DNA from 3 places in the Methylobacterium sp. AC690 genome. Region 2 is predicted to be linked to each of the others. Evidence: predicted binding sites of a transcription regulator. Region 2 holds the regulator's gene; each other region holds the start of a gene.
What was found. Region 2 encodes LexA, which represses DNA repair genes until DNA is damaged. Its sites were predicted from a motif close to TGTTCNNNNTGTGTTCNG; they were not measured.
Positions count from the first base shown of each region.

Region 1: ssb (single-stranded DNA-binding protein) is a predicted target of LexA. The motif match lies at 2,216-2,233, and genes of this name have one in related genera.
Region 3: ruvC (crossover junction endodeoxyribonuclease RuvC) is a predicted target of LexA. The motif match lies at 2,841-2,858, and genes of this name have one in related genera.

Region 1 is NZ_CEEDOX010000018.1:1,209-6,039, forward strand. Features, by position in the region: gene aroQ (type II 3-dehydroquinate dehydratase) at 1-342, shown strand, start outside; gene AC0IY1_RS19820 (DUF808 domain-containing protein) at 339-1,331, opposite strand; gene ssb (single-stranded DNA-binding protein) at 1,489-2,070, opposite strand; gene AC0IY1_RS19830 (NADP-dependent oxidoreductase) at 2,278-3,294, opposite strand; gene AC0IY1_RS19835 (DUF4174 domain-containing protein) at 3,486-3,884, shown strand; gene AC0IY1_RS19840 (hypothetical protein) at 3,971-4,480, opposite strand; gene AC0IY1_RS19845 (phosphodiester glycosidase family protein) at 4,771-4,831, shown strand, end outside.
Region 2 is NZ_CEEDOX010000005.1:221,139-225,969, reverse strand. Features, by position in the region: gene gltX (glutamate--tRNA ligase) at 1-446, opposite strand, end outside; gene AC0IY1_RS08160 (ComEC/Rec2 family competence protein) at 614-2,899, shown strand; gene lexA (transcriptional repressor LexA) at 2,893-3,645, opposite strand; gene AC0IY1_RS08150 (DUF937 domain-containing protein) at 3,864-4,643, opposite strand; gene sfsA (DNA/RNA nuclease SfsA) at 4,807-4,831, shown strand, end outside.
Region 3 is NZ_CEEDOX010000001.1:294,895-299,725, reverse strand. Features, by position in the region: gene AC0IY1_RS01440 (YebC/PmpR family DNA-binding transcriptional regulator) at 67-813, shown strand; gene AC0IY1_RS01435 (methyl-accepting chemotaxis protein) at 829-2,295, opposite strand; gene AC0IY1_RS01430 (hypothetical protein) at 2,350-2,637, opposite strand; gene ruvC (crossover junction endodeoxyribonuclease RuvC) at 2,917-3,483, shown strand; gene AC0IY1_RS01420 (hypothetical protein) at 3,565-4,335, shown strand; gene AC0IY1_RS01415 (YceI family protein) at 4,319-4,831, opposite strand, start outside.

The sequences.
Region 1 (4,831 bases), on a different contig from region 2:
GACTTCGGTCTCGCCGTCGCCTTTCACCAGAGCAATGCCGAGCACCAGCTCATCGACTGGATCCAGGCCTATCGGGTGGGCTCGGCCGGGATCGTAATCAATCCGGGCGCCTACACGCACACCTCGATCGCCATCCTCGATGCCCTGAACGCCTGCGAGGTGCCGATCATCGAGTGCCACATCTCGAACGTGCATCGGCGCGAGGCTTTCCGCCAACATTCCTACGTCTCGCTCGCCGCGACCGCCGTGATGGCGGGCTTCGGCACACACGGCTACGAACTCGCCGTCCGGCACATCGCCCACCTGCGCGTCGCCTCCGAGACCTCGGGCGGGCTGACTTAGACGGCCCTGGTCCGCAGCCGGGCCAGGCTGTTCCAGGCCGGCGCCAGGACGAAGCTCGTCACCGGGATCAGGGCTGCGCCGATCACGAGACCGACGAGGCCGGAGCCCGCCGCGGTGACGAGCCATTCGACCGTTCCGGCGAGAGGACCAGCGACGCCCGCCGCCCCGGCCGCCCCGGCGTGGATGGCGTGGCCGATCTGGGGCAGGCCGTAGCCCTCGAGGCCGTGCACCAGGATGCCGCCGCCGACCCAGATCATCGCCGCTGTGCCGACGATGGCCAGGATCTTGAGAAAGCCCGGCATGCCCTTGACCAGGGCGCGGCCGACGCCGCGCACGAGACTGCCGAAGGCCGAGCGCGACCCGTTGGCGGCCATCGCGACCCCGGCATCGTCCGCCTTCACGATCAGGGCGACGCCGCCATAGACCGCGATCGTGATCCCCACTGCGACGACGGCCAGGACCGTCGACTTCATCCAGAGGGAGCCCTCGGGCAGGGCCGCGAGGGTGATCGCCATGATCTCGGCGGAGAGGATGAAGTCCGTCTTGATCGCGCTCGAGACCTTCCGGTCCTCCAGGGCCCGGGCGTCGCCGGCGGCCTCGTCGCGCTTCGCCTCGTGGGCATGGGCCTGATGCGGGAACAGGGCCTCGTAGACCTTCTCGGTGCCCTCGTAGGAGAGATAGGCGCCGCCGAGCATCAGCAGGGGCGTGATCGCCCAGGGCGCGAAGGCGCCGAGCGCCAGGGCGGCGGGCAGCAGGAACAGCAGCTTGTTGCGCAGGGACCCCAGGGCGATGCGGCCGACGATGGGCAACTCGCGCTCGGCGGCGAAGCCCACCACGTAGCGGGGCGTCACGGCGGCATCGTCGATGACGACGCCGGCCGCCTTCACGCCGGCGCGGCCTGCCTGGGCCGCGACATCGTCGAGGGAGGCCGCCGCCACCTTGGCGAGGCCCGCGACGTCATCCAGAAGCGCGATCAGTCCGATGCTCACGGGAACCCCTGCCTGCCGGGCCGCAGCCCTGCGCGCGGAATGTCGCGGCGAGCTTGGCCTTTACAGGAGACGAACGAGGCGGCGATTTGATCCCGGAGCCGTGCCGATGACCGTCGGGACTTGGCGTCCCGCTCGGTCATCGGCCCTGGCGTCGCCCCTAGAACGGGATGTCGTCGTCGAGGTCGAAGTTCGGCTTGGAACCGCCGCCGCCACCGCCGCCGCCGCCCGAAGAGGGCCGGCGCTCGCCGCCGCCCGAGGCGCGGCCGCCGCCGTATTCCCCGCCGCGGTCGCCGCCGCGTCCGCCGCCACCGCCACCGCCGCCGAAATCGCCGCCACGGCTGATCTGGCCGCCACTCTCCTCGTCCATGCCCATCTCACCGCCGCCGCTGCGGCCGTCGAGAAGAGTCAGCTCGCCACGGAAGCGCTGGAGCACCACCTCGGTGGTGTACTTCTCGGCGCCGGACTGGTCCGCCCATTTGCGGGTCTGTAGCTGGCCCTCGATGTAGACCTTCGAGCCCTTGCGCAGGTACTGCTCCGCCACGCGGGCGAGATTCTCGTTGTAGATCACCACCGAGTGCCACTCGGTCTTCTCCTTGCGCTCGCCCGACATCTTGTCCTTCCAGGACTCCGATGTGGCGATGCGCAGGTTGACCACGGGATCACCGGAGGCGAGGCGCCGTGTCTCGGGGTCGCGCCCGAGATTGCCCACCAGGATCACCTTGTTCACGCTGCCGGCCATGCCGCTCTCTCCTACCGATCGATCTCACTGCGCGCTGCGGCCCCGAACCACCGGGACGCCGCCCTGTCATGGGCCTCTCGGCCCCCGGCGGCAATCGCGATCGGCGGGATGTCCCCGTGACTCTCAGGGAGTCGAGGCGCCTGTATGTTCTATCTTTGTTCTACCATTTCGGCAAGGCACCCCTGGGGGAAGCGCCCTGCCGTCCGCTCAGCGGATCCGGACGATGAGCTTGCCGAAATTCCGGCCCTGGAGCAGGCCCGCGAAGGCGTCCGGGGCCTTCTCGAGACCGTCGACGATGTCTTCCCGATGGACCACGAGGCCCTCGCGCAGCCAAGCCCCCACGTCCTGCAGGAACGCGGATTCCTGCGCGGCGAAGTCCCAGACGATGAAGCCCTGGACGTGCAGGCGCTTCGACAGGATCGCGCGCATCAGCACCGGCACCCGGTCGGGACCGGGCGGCAGCTCGGTGGCGTTGTAGCCGGAGACGAGGCCGCAGACCGGGATACGGGCGAAGTTGTTCAGGAGCGGCAGCACCGCGTCGAAGACCGCGCCGCCGACATTCTCGAAATAGACGTCGATCCCGTCGGGGCAGGCGGCGGCCAGCGCATCCGGGAAATCCTCGGCGCGGTGGTCGACGGCCGCGTCGAAGCCGAGGGTGTCACGCAGGAAGGCGCATTTCTCGGGGCCGCCTGCGATGCCCACCGCCCGGGCGCCTTTGCGCTTGGCGATCTGTCCGACGAGGGAGCCCACCGGTCCGGTCGCGGCGGCCACCACCACGGTCTCCCCGGCCTTGGGCTGCCCGATGTTGAGGAGGCCCGTATAGGCCGTCATGCCGGGCATGCCGAGGATGCCGAGGGCGGTGGTGACCGGGGCGGCCTCGGGATCGAGGCGGCGCAGGCCGCGCCCGTCGGAGACGGCGAAGTCCTGCCAGCCGCCGAAGCCCACCACCGTCTCCCCGACACGGTAGTCGGGATGCTGGGACTCGATCACCTCCGCCACGGTGGCGCCCACCATGGTGTCGCCGATCGCCACCGGCTCGGCGTAGGATTTCGCCGCGCTCATGCGTCCGCGCATGTAGGGATCGAGGGAGAGATAGTGGTTGGCGAGCAGCACCTCGCCCGCCTTCGCCACCGGCATCCGCGCCTCTTCGAGCCGGAAATGCGAGGCGTTCGGCTCACCGTGCGGACGGGCGGCGAGGACGATGCGGCGGTTCACGTTGGTCATGCGGGGCCTCCGGGGGGTTCGCGAAGCGTTTCGCGATGGGCGACGGGTGCGTGGCGGCCGCGCCCGGTCGGGAGATCCCCCGACAGATGGGACGGAAGCGGCCGATGACAATTCCGCGCGGGTCGGGCGACGGGTCCGGGGTGCCCTCCCCGCGTTGTCCCGGGACGGGGACCGGCACGGGAGAGGTCAGGATGGCACGCGGATGGCGGATGATCGGGGCGATGCTGCTCGGCGTCACGGCGGCCCAGGCGGCCGAGAACCCGCTGGCGCACGACCGCTGGAGGTCGCGGGTGCTGGTGATCTCCGCGCCCGAGGCCGGCGATCCGCGCGTCACGGCCCAGCGCGGCGAGTTGGAGAACGCCCGCGCCGGCATGAAGGAGCGCGATCTCGTCATCCGCGAGGCCTTCGGCGACACGCCTGAGGCACGGCGCCTGCGCGCGGCCCTCGGACTGCCGGGACACGGCTTTCGCGTGGTGCTGGTGGGCAAGGACGGCGAGGCCAAGCGCACCGAGACGGCGCCGATTCGGGCCGACGCGCTGTTCGAGACCATCGACGCGATGCCAATGCGCCGGGACGAGCGCCGCCGCTGAGGCACGGACGGGCAGCCGACGAAAAAAGGGGCCGCTTGCGGCGGCCCCTCCGAGAACCCGATCGCGAATCAGATCGGGCGATCCGATCAGTAGCAGCGCTCGACCAGCACCCGGCGGTAGCCGTAGGGCGTCCAGCGCACGCGCGGGACCGTGTAGCAGCCGCCGCCGTAACCGTAATCGTAGGCGCCGTAACCGACCGGGGCGTAGCCGTAGCCGTAACCCGGGCCGTAGCCACCGTAGAGGCCACCCGCTGCCAGCCCGAGGCCGACGCCGAGACCCAATCCGCCGAGGCCGTAGCCGTAGCCGCGACCGTAGCCGCGACCGTAATAGCCGCCGCGGTAGCCACCGAACCCACCGCGGTAGCCGCCGAAGCCGCCGCGATAGCCACCGAAGCCGGCATTGCGGAAGCCGCCGCCGCCGAAGCCGCCCCGGAATCCACCGAATCCGCCCCGGAAGCCACCGCCACCGAAGCCGCCGCCGTGGAACCCACCACCGTGGAAGCCACCGCCGCCGAAACCGCCGCGCGCCTCCGCCGTGGCGGGAATCATCGCGAGCGCGCCGATCATGGCCGCCGAGGCCAGAACAACTCGTTTCATCACATCGTCTCCGAAAGAAGCCGAAACGTCCCCTTGGACGCTCAAACGCCGTGGCACCCGGAAGGGTTCATGCGCGTTTTGCCTCTCCCGTCATCGTGAAGCCCGCAACGTCCACGTCAAGGGTTCTGGGTCCTGGTCAAGCGCGCGACGTCCGGCCCCGGTGACCGCCCTTGAAATCGCCCGGGGTTTCGGGCGAGGAAGCGTGGCCGGCCGCTTCGATCCTCCGGCGGGCGCGGTCGGGGACGATGCGGGTGACCATGGTGCAGGATGTCGTGCGGGCTCGCCTTCGGATGAGCCGCTTCCCGGTCCCCGCCCTGCTGCGCGCCGCCCTGGTGCGCGCCACCTTGCTGA
Region 2 (4,831 bases):
GTCGGCGCGCGCAGGCGAATCACGGGCTTCACGCCGGCGGGCGCCTCGGACGGGTCGCGGTCGCGCCAGCGGCCGTCGTAGCGCAGGGGACGGCCCTCCGCCCGTGCGGCCTCGCGCATCGCCGTCAGTTCCTCCGGCGTCGCGTAGCAGCGATAGGCGTTCCCGGAGGCCAGCAGGCCCTCGGCGGCTTCGCGGTGACGGGCGGCCCGGGCGTATTGGTAGATGACATCGCCGTCCCAATCGAGCCCGAGCCAGCGCATACCGTCTAGGATCGCGTCGATGGCGCCCTGCGTCGAGCGCTCACGATCGGTGTCCTCGATGCGCAGCAGCATGCGGCCGCCGAAACGGCGGGCATAGAGCCAGTTGAACAGGGCCGTGCGAGCCCCGCCGATGTGGAGGTAGCCCGTTGGCGAGGGCGCGAAACGCGTGACGACGGCTGACGACATCAATCTGGACTTGAATGGCTCGTGATACGGGCGAGAAGCGGATCGACCGGCCCGGAACCGCGCGTGTAGCATGCGCGCGGGCACGCGTTAAGAAATCGTCCTGTTCCTAAGATCGCAGGGCGCCTCGCCCGCTTTCGGTCCGGGACGCACGCCCGGAGGTTTTCGCGATGGCGCAGGCGCGTGCGGCGGCGGCGATGGGGCGTATCACGCGCCACCTCGCGGCGCGTCGACCCGGCGCCGGGCTGATCCTGGACTGGTTCCGCGCGGGCTGGCGCCGGGAGATCGAGCAGCGTCGGCTGTTCCCCTGGCTCGCCGTCGCCTTCGGAGGCGGCATCCTCATGTACTTTCTCGGGACACAGGGGACACCGTCGCTCCTGGCGCCCCTCGCAGCCGCAGCGCTGCTCGCCGCGACGACGCCGTTCCTCGTCGCGCGCCCGTTCGGTCTGGCCCTGGTGCTCGCCGCGATGGCCGCGCTCCTCGGCTTCGCCGCCGCCGCGGCGCGGGTCCGCTGGGTCGACGGGCCGATCCTCGCCCGCACCACGATCGGTCCGCTGGTGGGCACCATCGAGGGCTTGGACGAGCGGGAGCAGGGGGCACGCCTGATCATCCGCGTCGAGAGTTTCGGCACCCTCGGCGCCCAGGTCCGCCCGGTCCGGGTGCGCGTGTCCTATCGCAAGGCGAACACCCTGAAGCCGGGCGACCGCATCGCCGCGACCGCACGCCTGCTTCCGCCGCCGGAGGCCGCCCGCCCCGGAGGCTACGACTTCGCCCGGGATGCCTTCTTCCGTGAGATCGGCGCGGTGGGCTCCCTCGTCGGCAAGGTCGCGTTGCGGCCGTCAGCCGAGCCGGCGGACTGGCAGGTTCGCCTCGCTGCGGCCGTGGATGCGGCCCGAAACGCCCTGACGCGACGTATCACCGACGCCAACGGAGGCCAGGCCGGGGCGGTGGCCGCGGCCCTGGTGACGGGCAAGCGCGGCCTGATCAGCCCGGAGACCAACGACATCCTCCGCGCCGCCGGCATCTACCACGTCGTGTCGATCTCGGGCCTCCACATGGTCCTGGCGGCCGGCGTGGTGTTCTGGCTGGTGCGGGCACTCCTGGCCGTCGTTCCGTTCGCGGCTTTGCACTGGCCGATCAAGAAGATCGCCGCCGCCGTCGCCATGGTGGGCGTCACGGCCTACTGCGTCTTCTCCGGCTGGGACATCGCGGCCGAGCGTTCGCTGATCATGACCCTCGTGATGCTCGGCGCGATCCTGGTCGACCGCCCGGCGCTCAGCATGCGCAACCTGGCCATTGCCGCCCTGATCGCCCTGGCCCGCGAGCCGGACGGCCTCCTCGGCCCGAGCTTCCAGATGTCGTTCGGGGCGGTCGCCGGCCTGATCGCCTGCGCGCCGCTGATCGCGGGACGCGCGCTGCAGCGCGATGGGGCCGGCCCGCTCCCCCGGATCTTCGCCCTGGTGACCACCGCGGTCATCGGCACCCTGGCGACGACCCTCGTGGCCCAGATCGCCGCCGCGCCCTTCGCCACCTATCACTTTCAGACGGTGCAGCCCTTCGGGCTAGTGGGCAATGCGCTCACCCTGCCGCTGGTCTCCCTGGCGGTGATGCCGTCGGCGGTTCTCGGGATCCTGGCCTATCCGTTCGCACTGGATCAGCCGGTCTGGTGGGCGATGGGCCTCGCGGTGCGGGGGATGCTCGCCATCTCCACCTGGATTGCGGGCTTCGGACACGCCGTCGTGGTGGTCCCGGCCTTCGGCACGGGCGCCCTCGGCCTTCTGGCGGTGGCCCTGATCGTCCTGACGCTTCCGGCCTCTTCGCTGCGCTGGCTCGGCCTCATCCCGGCAGCGATCGGCCTCGCCTGTGCCGCCGCCCCGGACCGCTACGACATCTACATCGATCGTGAGGGGGCAGGCGCAGCCGTCCGCGAGCGCAACGGGCGCCTCGCCACCCTTGGACGGCCGCCCCCCTTCGTGCTGGCGCAATGGCTCAAGGCCGATGGCGACGACCGAAGGGTGCAGGACATCACGGGGTATCAGGGCTCACGCTGCGATGGCCTGGGTTGTACCCTGACCACACCGGACGGCCGCGTGCTCGCGTTGATCACCGACAAGCGCGCCCTCGGGGAGGACTGCGCCCGGGCCACGATCTTGATCACCCGGCAATCCGCACCCGCAGGCTGTGCCGCGCCGATCGTCGTCGACCGGGATTTCCTGGGATCGCACGGCGCAACCGCCATCCGCCTCACCCGCGATGGGCCGACCCTCGTCACCGCGAAGCATCCCGGCGACGTCGTGCCATGGCGTGCAACCCCGCCACCGCCGCCGTCGGAACAGACGGGACCACACCCGCAACCGTCGCCACCGTCGGCGACGGCTCTACCGGAGATCCCCGAGCGCACCGACGATCCGTTGGATCCTGCCGGTGACCAACCGAACAGAGAAATCCCTCAGTAGCGGCGCACGAGGCTGACGAGCCGTCCCTGGATCTGCACCCGATCCGGGCCGAGGACCCGCGTCTCATAGGCCGGGTTCGCCGCTTCCAGGGCGATGGACGAGCCGCGCCGGCGCAGGCGCTTCAGCGTGGCTTCCTCGTCGTCGATGAGCGCCACGATGATGTCGCCCGTATTGGCCGTATCCTGCTTGCGGATCACGACCAGGTCGCCGTCGAGGATGCCGGCATCGACCATCGAATCACCGCGCACCTCCAGGGCGTAATGCTCGCCACCGGCCAGGAAATCGGGTGACATCGTCACCGAATGGCTCTGTTCCTGGATGGCCGAGATGGGCGTACCCGCCGCGATTCGACCCATCACCGGGATGGTCACCGCCCGACCGCTCTCGTCGGTGGCTTGCGTGGTCGGCAGGCGGGACACCGATGCGCCGGCCGGCAGGCCCTTGCCTTTCCCGCCTTCGACCACGCTCGGCGTGAAGCGTCGAACCTCGGGGGCCGGTGCGGTGCGCGGGGCACCCGCGTTCCCGCCCAGGCTCTCCGGCATCCGGATCACCTCGATCGCCCGCGCCCGGTTGGGCAGCCGGCGCAGAAAGCCGCGCTCCTCAAGGGCCGTGATCAGGCGGTGAATGCCCGACTTCGACTTCAGGTCGAGAGCGTCCTTCATCTCGTCGAACGACGGGGGAACGCCGCTCTCGCGCATCCGGAGCTGGATGAACTGGAGCAGGTCCAGCTGCTTACGCGTCAACATGCGGGGCACTCTTCGTTAGGGCCACGGATCGCGGCGGGCGGCACCAGAAACAAACCACGAACACGTTAAACGTTCCGTAAGTGTTCTGCAAGGGTTCCTGTCTAGAGGCACCTTGCCCAACCCAATGGCGCGATGGGGATTGTGGAACGCGGTGCTGAGTTCGACAGCAACGCCTCGGGTCAGTCGATTGCCCGCGTCTCCGCACATGCCTTCTTCGGCTAGCGCTGCCCGGTGCCTCCTGTCTTGGGCCGATCGCCGGGCCCGTGGCCGCCCGTCTCAGTCGGGTCGCGGGGATCGTGCCAGAAGGTATCGAACAGGCGCTGCATCGCGCGGGCGTTCTCCTGTTGTACCTCCAGGCCCGCCTGAAACATCTGCTGCATCATGTCGAAGGGCGCTTCCGCGGAGGACGTGTCCAGCGCGGCCGGTTCGGGCCGGGGCGAGGCCGCGAGCCGCGCCGGACGCGGCCGGGCCTGAGGCGCGGGCGCCGCGGGCTCCGGGGCACTGCCGCCGGATTTCAGGAACGCCTGCATCATCTCCGACCAGGCATTGGGCGGGAAGCCGAAAGGGTTCGCCTCGGCGCGCGGCGCCGGCGCTGCGGCGGGCGCCTGGTTGATCATGACGTGGACGATCCCCGCCACCACCATGCCCGCCATGATCGGCAGCATCTGCTTCAGGGCCGGCATCGCGACGCCGCTGACGGTGGCGGCCTGTTGCAGAACCGCCTGGCTCAGGTGGGGCGAGCCGAAGAGTTGCTGGACCAGCATGTCCATCTGGGGCGTGGCGCTCGACGCCTTCGACGCGGCAGGCCCAACGAGGTTGAAGAGGTGCGCGAAGCCGGTCGGATCCTGGGCGACGTTCCGCTGCAGCCCCATCGTCAGGGCCGGGAGCAGGGCTTGCATCGCGCGCAGGCTCTGCTCCGGCGACAAGCCGAACTGCCGTCCGAAACCCTGCGCGCTGGCGCCCCCCTGCGCCTGAAGGAGATCGAACACATTAAACATGGCGGCCTCGCGGACGGACAACGGCTTTCCCGGTCATCGACCCGGGCGCGCCCCGCGAAGTCTGTCGCATCCGGTCAGCACTGACCAGCCCGGGCGCCTCACCACGGCCTGATTCCCCGCCGACGGGAACCTGCATCAACCTGTTTCTCACCCCGGACCTGCGATGCGCTTCCCTTCGCCCCTGATCG
Region 3 (4,831 bases), on a different contig from region 2:
AGGTAGATGGCCTCGGCAGGTGGCCCCCGCGATCCGGTCTCGTTCCTACCAGTCTAGGGTCACGTCATGGCCGGCCATTCCCAGTTCAAGAACATCATGCACCGGAAGGGCCGCGTCGACGCGGTCCGGTCGAAGCTGTTCGGCAAGCTCGCCCGCGAGATCACGGTCGCGGCCAAGCTCGGGCTGCCGGACCCGGCGATGAATGCCCGTCTGCGCGCCGCCATCATCGCCGCCCGCGCCGAGAACGTCCCCAAGGACAACATCGAGCGCGCGATCAAGAAGGCGCAGGGGGCCGATGCGGAGAGCTACGACGAGATCCGCTACGAGGGCTACGGCCCCGGGGGCGCCGCCCTGATCGTCGAGGCGCAGACCGACAACCGCAACCGCACGGCCAGCGACGTGCGCTCGGCCTTCACGAAGTCCGGCGGCAGCCTGGCGGAGACGGGCGCCGTCTCCTTCATGTTCGACCATGTCGGCGTGGTGGAGTTCGAGGCCAAGGTCGCGGATGCCGACACCATGCTGGAGGCCGCCATCGAGGCCGGTGCCGACGACGTGCGCTCGGACGAGTCCGGCCACGAGATCACCTGCGCGCAGGAGGCCTACGGCGAGGTCTCGAAGGCCCTGGAAGCCCGCTTCGGCGAGCCGCGCCGCACGGCCCTGGTCTGGAAGGCGCAGAACACCATCGAGGTCGACGACGAGACCGGCGAGAAGCTGATCCGCCTCGTGGAGGTGATCGAGGACCAGGACGACGTCCAGAACGTCTTCGTCAACTTCGCCCTGTCGGACGCCCTGATGGAGAAGCTCCAGGGCTGAGCGAAGGCCTCCGCCTCAGGCGGCCTTCACGGTCTCGAGGAAGCGGTTCACCTCGCTGCCGAGCTGGTCGGCCTCCTGCGCCAGCGCGGAGGCCGAGACCAGCACCTGGGCGGCCGCGGCGCCCGTCGCCTCGGCCGACTGGGCGACGCCCCCGATGGTGCCGGTGATCGCCCCCGTGCCGGTCGCCGCCTCGGCCACGTTGCGGATGATCTCCCGGGTCGCGGATCCCTGCTGGTCCACCGCCGCCGCGATGGCGTCCGCGGTCTGGCTCATGGTGCGGATCTGCGCGGCGATCGCCTCGATGGCCGTCACCGCCTCGCCGGTCGTGCCCTGGATCGCGTTGATCTGCTGGGTGATCTCGTCCGTGGCCCGGGCGGTCTGGTTGGCGAGTTCCTTGACCTCCGCCGCGACCACGGCGAAGCCCCGGCCCGCCTCGCCGGCGCGCGCCGCCTCGATCGTCGCGTTGAGGGCCAGCAGGTTGGTCTGGCCGGCGATGCCGGAGATCATGCCGACGACGTCCCCGATCCGGGCCGCGCCCGTGCTGAGGGCATGAACCAGGCGGCCGGTGGCGTCGGCCTGCCCCACCGCGCCCTGGGCCATCCGGGCCGAATCCGCGACCTGCCGGCCGATCTCCGCGACGGAGGCGCCGAGTTCCTCGGCGGCACCGGCGACGCGACCGACATTCTGCGCGGCCATCTCGGCGGCGCCGACCACGGATCCGGCGCGTCCCGCCGTACCCTCTGCGGTTCCGGTCATGGCCTGGGCCGTGCCCTGCATCGCCGCTGCCGCCCGCGTGACCCGGCCCAGGATGTCGCTCACCGTCGTCTCGAAGTAGTGGGCGGTCTGCTGCATGGCGGCCTTGCGCTGCGCATCGGCGCCCGCCCGCGCCAGCGCGCTCTCCGATTCCAGGACCCGCATGCGGTCCATCTGCGCCTGCATCGCTCCCTCGGAGGCCGCCTGCGCCGCGACGGTCGTCGCGATGGTGCGGGCGACCCAGGCCAGCACGCCGGTTTCGAGGAGCAGGATGACCGCGTGCAGCATCACGCGGGCGAGGTCCGAACTCTTGGCGCCGCCGGGGAAGATCAGGGCCGGCATCACGAGGTTCAGGGTAAGGTGGTGGCCGGCGATGGCGGCGGCGCAGGCCACCAGGATGGTCCAGTCGCACCAGGCGACGATCACCGCCATGCAGGCGAAGAAGTACATGTGCAGGTCGACCTGCCACGGATGTCCGGCCAGGGCCGAGAGCAGGATCGCCGCCATGCCGATCAGGGACAGGCTGCTCACCAGCCGGGTTGCCAGGCCGATGGCGGAGCGCCGCCACATCAGCGTGCTGAGGCCCGCCAGGGCGCCGGCGACCGACAACGGCACCAGGGTCGGATTGCCGGCGAGCCAGGCCGCGAGCGCGACGATCGGCAGGTGCAGCCAGAGGATGCCGATGAGGAAGCGGCCAAAATGCTGCCGAAGGGTGTCGAGGTTGGTCATCGGCGGGGCGGATCCGGAGGGGAGCGTCGGGGTCGTCGGGTCTGGTTGGAGCGATCAGGTCGGTGCGGTGGGCATGCAGCCCGTCGCGAACCGGGCGTCGAGCCGCGCGACGAGGTCGGCGGATCCGGCCCGCACCACCAGGACGTGGGTCCCGCCGCCCGGGCGCAGGATGGTGCCGCCCGCGCGGGCGACGATGGCGGCGACGTCCTGGCCGGGGGAACCGATCACCGCCACGGTCCCGGAGGTGGTCAGCGCCACCAGCCCGGCCGGCAGGACCAGGGTCGCGCGGATCGCCAGGGCCCCGAGGAGCCGGTTCGGGCGATGGGCCGGGGAGTCGTTCACGAGGAAACCCGTCCGCCTGGAAGGTGTCCTGTGTTAATACAAGGCCATAGTCTAAGAAGCAGTTACAGAGCCGTATTGGAGCATGGTCAGCCCGGGGCTGATCTGACTTTCGCGGCCTCCGGGATGGGTCCGCAGGGCGCGCCGGTGCGCTCCGGCGCGCCACCGATCGCGTCACCGCGCGGGCGCGGATTGGCATAACGTTCCGTTCACGGTATGTCCCTAACGCTCGCACGGCGCGATGTTCGCGCCCGGAGCCGCGCCAGCCATGACCCTGTCCGCATGACCGTTCCCGTTCGCATCCTCGGCATCGATCCGGGCCTGCGGCGCACCGGCTGGGGCGTCGTCACCGCCACGGGGACCAAGCTTGCCTACGTCGATTGCGGCGTCGTCACCTCGGACGGGGACCTGCCCCTCGCCCTGCGCCTGCGCGAGCTCTACGAGGGCATCACCCGCATCGTCGGGGCCTTCCAGCCGGACGAGGTGTCGGTGGAGGAGACCTTCGTCAACAAGGACGCGCAGGCGACGCTGAAGCTTGGCCATGCCCGCGCGGTGGCGCTGCTGGTCCCGGCGCTGGCCGGCATGCCGGTGTTCGAGTACTCCGCCAACCTGATCAAGAAGACGGTCTCGGGCTCGGGACACGCCGACAAGGTCCAGATCCAGGCCATGGTGAAGTTCCTGCTGCCGAAGGCCGAGTTCAAGGTGGCCGACGCCGCCGATGCGCTCGCCATCGCCATCACCCACAACAGCCATCGGGGCGCCCACGCCCTCAAGCGCCAGCACGTCCCGGTGGCCGGGACGAGCAGCCTGGCGGCGGCCCGCATCGCGGCGGCCCTGGCCCGCAACTGAGCGCGGCCGCGCCCTGGACTCTGCCCGGGCGCTTGTGCAGTGCCTCTGGGCGCAACGCGCGCTGGGCGGAGATCGAACGGCATGGCCGACCACGGAACGATGCGGCCGGCGCTGCCGGTCGGCGAGACGCTGCGGGACGGCGTGACGTCCGCGCTCCCGGCGATCCGCGCCCTCGGCTCGGCCACCACCGTGGCGTTCCTCATCGTCCTGGCCAAGGAGGCGGCCCACACGCTGATGGGCGACCCGACCCGGCCCGCGCGCTTCCAGGACGACCTCTTCCTCGTCGACGGCCTCTGCACGATCCTGCTCGCCCCCTACTGGATGGCGATGTTCCGGCTCATCCTGGGCGCCGACGGCTCCGTGCGCGCCGTCGTCGAGGGCCGGGCGGGCCCGTTCCAGGACTTCCTCGCCCTCGAACTGTTCTGGCTCCTGGTCAGCGGGGTGCTGGACCGAAGCCTCTCGCCGGAGAGGCTCGGTCCGGTCGCGCTGATCGTCGGCCTGCTCGCCTGGATCGCCCTCCTGCTCCTGCAGATCCGGACCAGCATGCTCGCGCCGGCCCTGGCGGTCGGCGCCCCCGACGCGACCCTGCGCGGCACGCTCGCGATGACCCGCGGATCGACCGCCCGGATCGGCGTGATCCTGGTGGCCACGATCCTGCCCCTGGGTCTCGTGGACCGGATGCTGCACGCGCCCGAGCGCGCCGGCGTCGACCTGCCCCCCGTCGTCCTGGCCGTCCGGATCCTCGCCTCCAGCCTCATCGACATGGCCCTGCTCGTCCTGGTGACGGCCCTCCTGGCGGGGATCTACCGACGCCTGCGGCCGTCGGCGCGCGGCCTCACTCCACGGCCTTGAACTCGCCCTCGAGCCGCAGCGACACCTCGTCGCCGAGGAGCGGCAGGAAGGCGTTGATGCCGAAATCCGAGCGCTTGATCACCGCCCGTCCGTCGAATCCGACCGTGTAGGCCTTGTTCACCGGGTTGATCCCGGCCTGGTTGAAGGTGGCGTCGAAGGCGACCGGCCTCGTCACCCCCTTGAGGGTCAGGTCGCCGTTGACCCGCGCGGTGGTGGGGCTCGTCGGCTCGATGCCGGTCGCCGTGAACGTGGCCTTGGGGAACTTCGCGGTGTCGAAGAAGTCCGGCGCCTTGAGGTGCTGGTTGAGCCGGTCGTCGAGGCCGTTGACGCTGTCGGTGCCGATGGTGACCGTGAGGGTCGATTTCGCCGGCTCCTTCGGGTCGAGCACCGCCTGCGCGGTCACGTCGGTGATCTGACCGTAATAGGTCGAGAAGCCGAGGTGGCTCACCGACCAGGTGATCTTGCCATGGGCGGAATCGAGCACGTAGGCGCCCGG